DNA from 2 places in the Undibacterium sp. TC9W genome. Region 2 is predicted to be linked to the other one. Evidence: predicted binding sites of a transcription regulator. Region 2 holds the regulator's gene; the other holds the start of a gene.
What was found. The regulator FliA, encoded in region 2, starts transcription of late flagellar genes. The targets are predictions, from matches to a motif close to CTAAAGTTTNNNNNNNNNNNGCCGNTA.
Positions count from the first base shown of each region.

Region 1: the regulator FliA is predicted to act here: its motif matches at 1,403-1,429, upstream of ACO0LN_RS07910 (flagellin).

Region 1 covers NZ_JBMPPJ010000005.1:28,948-32,370, forward strand. Annotated here, with positions in the region: gene ACO0LN_RS07905 (tetratricopeptide repeat protein) at 1-1,201, opposite strand, end outside; gene ACO0LN_RS07910 (flagellin) at 1,601-3,088, shown strand; gene ACO0LN_RS07915 (flagellar protein FlaG) at 3,189-3,423, shown strand, end outside.
Region 2 covers NZ_JBMPPJ010000005.1:279,454-282,876, reverse strand. Annotated here, with positions in the region: gene flhF (flagellar biosynthesis protein FlhF) at 1-1,072, shown strand, start outside; gene ACO0LN_RS09110 (MinD/ParA family ATP-binding protein) at 1,065-1,895, shown strand; gene ACO0LN_RS09105 (RNA polymerase sigma factor FliA) at 1,904-2,635, shown strand; gene ACO0LN_RS09100 (flagellar motor protein) at 2,617-3,357, shown strand; gene motD (flagellar motor protein MotD) at 3,388-3,423, shown strand, end outside.

The sequences.
Region 1 (3,423 bases), 250 kb from region 2:
CATGCGCTTCTATCAGGGGCAGCAGGAAATACTTGCAAACATGATTATAAAAAGCTTGCGTCACATAACCTACCTTGAGACGCCTACCTGGCACTCGGGCATTTTCAAATTTCTTCCATGTTGCCTTGAGCGGCGCAGTAAAACGCAAATCAAATTCATGATAGGCGTTATAAATCACCTCAGGCGTTAAATCCGGATGGTAATTCAGACAAAATAACAGGTTCGTGTAAATTTTCCGGTTGAAAGAAGACAGGCTATCCTGCTTGAAAGACAGGGCTTTGATATAAGCTTCGATCGCCGCATCCAAGTGATTCGCCTCGCGCAAGGTGTCCCCATAAGCCCCCCAGATTTCAGGAATATCGTGGGTCAGCGTCAGCGCGTGCTGCCCGCACTCTATGGACTCCTGCACTTGCCCGTTCTGACGCAGTGCATCAATCAGATTAGGATAGACCTGCACCAGCTCTGGCTGCAGTTGTAACGCGTGCCGGTATTGTGCGATGGCGACGCTATACATACCGTGCTCGCGATAAGCGAGGCCGAGATTATTGTACAGATAGGGCAAACCTGGGTCTAATTGAACTGCCTTCGATATACTCGCTATCGCCTCCTCTGTCTTGCCTATGAAACGCAGTGCATTTCCCAGATTATTGAGGCCAACAACCATCTCTGGCTGAATTGCCAGTGCTTTTTCCAGATACACGATGGCATCAGAACAACGCTCTAGAGAAATCAGCACGTTGCCCATATTGGCAAGTATGTGTGGGTTATTTGGCAACAAGGTAATAGCCTTGCTTAATACTTCAAGTGCTTGCGGAAACTTGGCCTGCTCTATCCTGGCTACACCTATATAGTCCCAAACGATACCGTCCCGTGGCAAATAAGTTGATAGCCAGAGGCCGGCCTCTTCCAATTGGGGGTACTGCTTCGCCAGCAAGTATTTATTGAATATGCCGAAAGCAATGTTCCTGTTGTCAGGAAAGTGAGGCATGACGTCAAAAGCCAATTTCAGATATCCCATGGCTTCGTCACTCTCATCCGCGTCACCAGCCATCCTGGCCAGGGCATATAAAGCTTCCGCGTGGCGCGGAAAATGCCTGATGATAGTCAGGCAGCCTTGCCTGGCATCGGATATAGAACCAGCATCGAAAAGTCGATGAACATCGCGCATTGCTTTTCGCGCATCAAAACTCGTTTTTGCCATGTCCAGTCCCCAGGTCAGCTTTTTCTCATTAAACTTTTTTACAATTGCCTCATCTGACTTACAAATTAAGTAAGCAAAATGATTAAAACTGCATGTCCAGACTGGAAAATACCAGAAACCACCATGCTCAGGCTTATTTTATAGCCAATGATTTTGTTTCCATGTGTTAAATAAAGCCTGAAAACTAAATCAAATTTGACCCTAAAGTATTTTAAAAAAGCGTCGACAAGCGGAAAGAGTTAAAAAACTTGAGCAAAAAAAATAAGATTTATTTTCAGAAACACGCTAAAACTTTTTTAGTCTCTACCGATACCCTTTACAACGGCGGTCCAATAGTCAGCACGAAAGACCAAAGTTTCAGGCTACTACGCCAATTTGAATAACTTAGGGAGAATTACCATGGCTGTTATTAATACCAATATTGCATCGCTGAATGCACAACGTAACCTGAGCACATCCCAATCTGCTCTGAACACTTCCCTGCAACGTCTGTCTTCCGGTCTGCGTATTAATAGCGCTAAAGATGATGCTGCTGGTCTGGCTATTTCCGAACGTCTGTCTTCTCAAATCGGCGGCTTGAATCAAGCTGCACGTAATGCGAACGACGGTATCTCTCTGGCGCAAACCGCTGAGGGCGCATTACAACAAATCGGTTCCAACTTGCAACGTATCCGTGATCTGGCCGTACAATCTGCCAACGGCTCCAACAGCGTTTCTGATCGTGCCGCTCTGAACAACGAAGCAAGTCAGCTGATTTCTGAGATCAACCGCGTTGCCAGCAGCACCAACTTCAACGGCGTGAACCTGCTCGACGGTAGCTTCTCCGCACAGACTTTCCAAGTTGGCGCAAACGGTACAGCAAACGATCAAATCAATATCGCTTCCATCTCCAGCGCAAAATCTAGCGCCCTGGGTGTTGGAGCATCTTCCAGCTACGCTACGACAGTAGCCGGTGCCGGTGCAGTTACTACTACAGCCCTGGCTGCTGGTGACTTGTCCATCAATGGCTTCCAGGTTGGCGCATCTGCAGCTGACGGCGTATCCTTCTCCAATTCCACAGGCAGCGGTATCGCTAAAGCAGCAGCGATCAATGCGATCAGCGGTAGCACAGGCGTTACTGCAACTGTAGGTTCCACTACAGTTGCAGGTACAGCCAGCACATCCGCAACAGCGATTGCCTCCGGCGACATCACTATTAACGGCGTGAATCTGGGTGCCTTGAGTGCTTCGACTTCCGGCGCACAACGTGGTGCTCAAGTTGCAGCTGCTGTAAATGCAATCAGTACACAAACAGGCGTTACTGCAACATTCAATACAACAACTGGTGCAGTTGCACTGGCTGCTGCCGATGGCCGTAACATCACTGTAACAGCCAGCACAAACGCTGCCGGTGCTGCTGCCAATACAGGTATCACTGTATCCGCAACTGGTGCAACTGACATTGCAACATCGACACTGTCCCTGACTTCGACCAGCTCTGCAGGTATCACTCTGGCTAACGGTACTGGTACTGGTTTGACAGCTGCCAACCTGACAGGTGGTTTCACTTCCGCCAGCGTAACAGTCGGTGCAGGTGTATCTTCACTGAATCTGGGTACCGCTGCCGGGGCCACCGCCGCGTTGACGACAATTGATGCGGCCCTGCAATCGATCAATAGTTCCCGCGCTTCTCTGGGTGCGTATCAAAACCGCTTCTCTTCCGCGATCGAAAGCTTGCAGACTAACTCTGAAAACTTGACAGCATCCCGCAGCCGTATCCGTGATGCAGATTTCGCTCAAGAAACAGCGTCTCTGACACGTGGCCAGGTCTTGCAACAAGCTGGTACAGCGATTTTGGCTCAGGCTAACGGCTTGCCAAACGGCGTTCTGGCCCTGTTGCGTGGCTAATAGCAGTAGGCTTATGTAAATTAGGTCTATACTTAAAGCATAAAGCATGTCCCCCTGGTCAAGATTTTGACCAGGGGTATTTTTCTTGAAGGAAAAGATCATGGACATCCGATCGATAGGGAGCACATCTCCATCAGGACAACTGATCAGTGACCGTGCAACAGGCCCCGATACCAGCGCCCCCGTTTCAAGGTCTGCAGCAGCGTCAACGCAAACCATTGATGCCGTCAAGGCAGCCCCTTCTGCATCCGCACCGCCAGAATTCGATAAAGTGACTAAAGCTGTCGATGATATCAACAAGACAATCCAGTCTCTGTCACAATCACTCGAATTCA
Region 2 (3,423 bases):
GGAAAGGCCAGTAGAGCGGAGCATGAATGTGCCTAGCTTCAAATCGCAGACAGGTGCGAGCAGCTTTGCCAGTGACATTGAGGCACCTGTCAATGCCAATGAGTTGAATAATGTTATGTCAGAAATCCGGGCCATGCGCAGCATGCTGGAATCTCAACTTGCAGAAATCTCCTGGACACAAACGCAAAAACGCCAGCCACAAAAAGCAGAAATCCTGCGTGAATTGCTGGCTACCGGTTTTAGCGCCAGTCTGTCACGCTATCTGGTAGAAAAACTGCCTGAAACTGGCAAGCTTGAAAATGGCCTGGATTGGATCAAGAATGTGCTGGTGCGCAATCTTTCTACTATCGACAATGAAAACGAAATGCTGGAAAAAGGTGGCGTGTATGCCCTGGTCGGCCCTACCGGTGTGGGCAAGACCACGACTACGGCCAAGCTGGCTGCCCGTTGCGTCATGCGACATGGTCCATCCAAGCTGGCATTGATCACGACGGACGGTTATCGTATAGGCGGTTTTGAACAATTGCGCATCTACGGCAAAATTTTGGGTGTCATGGTGCATGCGGTCAAGGATGAGGCAGATTTGCGCATCGCCTTGTCCGAGCTCAAGAACAAGCACACCGTCCTGATCGATACTGTCGGTGTCAGCCAGCGCGACAAAATGGTGACTGAACAGGTGGCGATGTTGTCTGGAACAGACACTCCAGTGAAGCGTTTGCTGTGCCTGAATGCGACTTCAACTGGTGAAACCTTGAGCGAAGTGGTGCGTGCTTATCAGGGCAATGGCCTGGCAGGTTGCATTTTGACCAAGCTCGATGAGGCAGCGACCATAGGTGGTGCGCTTGATATTGCGATACGCCAGAAGCTCATGGTGTATTACGTCGCCAGTGGTCAGCGTGTGCCAGAAGATCTGCATATCGCCAACAAACTGTATCTGATAGACCGAGCTTTCAAACTCAAGCGCGAAACAGCGGCTTTCCGTTATCTGGATGAAGAATTACCCTTGCTGATGGCGGGCGCGGTTTCCGCACAAGCATCAGGACGTGCTGGTCAGGAGGTGTCCCTTGGCTAGTTTCGATCAGGCAGAAGGCCTGCGCCGTATGCTGGCTGGGCCAAAACCACGGGTATTTACCTTTTTGTCGGCCTTGAGAGAAGATGAAAAGAGCGGCATGCTGGTGAATCTGGGTGTGTCACTGGCACGCCAGGGTAACCAGGTCTTGATGGTGGATACACGCTCTTCAGAAAACAGTGTGGGCGCCTGGTTGAATGCGAACCTTGATCAGACCTTATTGGATGTAGCGAGACAACAGCGTACAATGAAGGAAGCAGTCAAATTGGTGGCTGCTGGCCTGTCGGTGACGATGCTGGCCCGTCATGCATGGCTGCCGCCAGAAAATACACGGCAATTGTCCAAAGTGTTTGATGTGGCGGCCAACCGTGCGGACCTGGTTATCGTCGATAGCGAGATCAACCTGGATGACAGTTTTCCGCTGGCGACGCTGGATGACAGCGAGCTGGTAATACAGGTTTCTGCTGACCCCGACATGATCAAGGCTGCTTATGGATTGATCAAGCGTGTGAGCAACAGGCTGGGGCGGCGCGGTTATGGTATTTTAGTGTCCGGTGCATCGGAAAAAGAGGCAAGATTGATTTATACGAATATGGCGCAGGCGGCCAGCCGTTACCTGGCAGTGCCACTGCACTACGTTGGCCATGTGCCGGAAGATGAACACGTAAGAAAGGCTGCACATTTGGGACGCTCTGTGATTGATGCTTTTCCTAAAGCCCTTGCTTCGCTGGCATTCTCCCGGCTGGCTGAACAATTGGCAAAGACCGTGCGTTCCACCTTATGTGCAGAGGGAGTCCCTGAGCTGGGTGTCGGTCTCGGAATGTAATCAGAAAAATGTACACCGCGAGCGGAAAATCAGATAAAAACTTCCTTTTGAGGGAGCATGCGCCTCTGGTCAAGCGTCTGGCTTACCAGTTGAAGGCGCGCCTGCCTCCCAGTGTGGAGGTGGATGATCTCGTGCAGGCCGGTATGATAGGCCTGCTGGATGCCGTTAACCGCTACGAAGATACCCATGGCGCCCAGTTTGAAACCTATGCGGTACAACGCATACGCGGTGCCATGCTGGATGAATTGCGTAGTAGCGACTGGCTGCCGCGTGGCGTGCGCCAGAACATGCGCAAGATAGAAAATGCCATGAATGTGCTACAGCAAAAGCTGGGCAGGCCACCGCTGGAAACCGAGGTGGCGAAGTCGCTCAAGCTGAGCCTGGAAGAGTACCAGAACCTGCTGACAGACAGTGGCGGGCACCAATTGGTGTACTACGAAGACTTTCATGATGCGGATACCAAGGAACATTTCCTTGATCATTATTGTTCCGATGCGTCAGGTGACCCCTTGCAGGATTTGCTCAATGACGACTTCCGTGATGCCGTCATCGGTGCGATAGACAGCTTGCCCGAGCGGGAGAAACTGCTAATGGGTCTGTACTACGAACAGGAATTGAATCTCAAGGAAATCGGTGCCGTGATGGGCGTATCAGAGTCACGGGTCTCGCAATTACATAGTCAGGCTGTTGCCAGGCTCAGGGCATACTTAAGGGAGAAAGCGTGGACTGGGCTAGCGTAATCGGATTGATACTGGTGATATTTGGCATAGTCACCGGACAGTTGATGGAAGGGGGCAACCTGTCTTCGCTGGTGCAACCCGCCGCCTTTGTTATCGTGGTAGTGGGAACGCTGGGTGCAGTGCTGCTGCAAAGTCGGCTCAACACCTTCAAGCGCGGCATCCGTATGCTGCGTTGGGTGGTTTCCGAGCCCCCTGATACCAGCAAGAAGAATGTCGCTGATGCTTTGATCTGGAGTGTGGTTGCCCGACGTGAAGGCTTTTTGAGCCTTGAGCGTTATATGAATGCCTCATCCGACCCTTTCATCAGCAAGGGCCTGCGTCTGGTGATCGATGGCATAGACCCGATACGCCTGAAAGACATCCTCGACGTTGATATTTCATTATATGAAATGGAGCAACGCCAGGCTGCTAAAATCTGGGACGCTGCCGGTGGTTATTCGCCTACCATAGGCATTTTGGGTGCGGTGCTGGGACTTATCCATGTCATGGAAAATCTCAGTGACCCGTCCAAGCTCGGTGGTGGTATTGCCGTTGCCTTTGTGGCCACGATCTATGGCGTGGGCCTGGCTAACCTGTTATTTTTGCCCGTCAGTAATAAACTCAAGGAAATCATAGGCCGTGAAGTGACGCGCCGTGAAATGTTATCCGATATTTTTTATAGTATTGCTCTGGGCGACAGCCCGCGCGTGGTGGAAGAAAGACTGACCAATCACCGCAATTAAGCGATGCAGTGACATTGAAAAAATACACTTATGGCAAGAAAAAAATACCACGAAGAACCAGAAAAC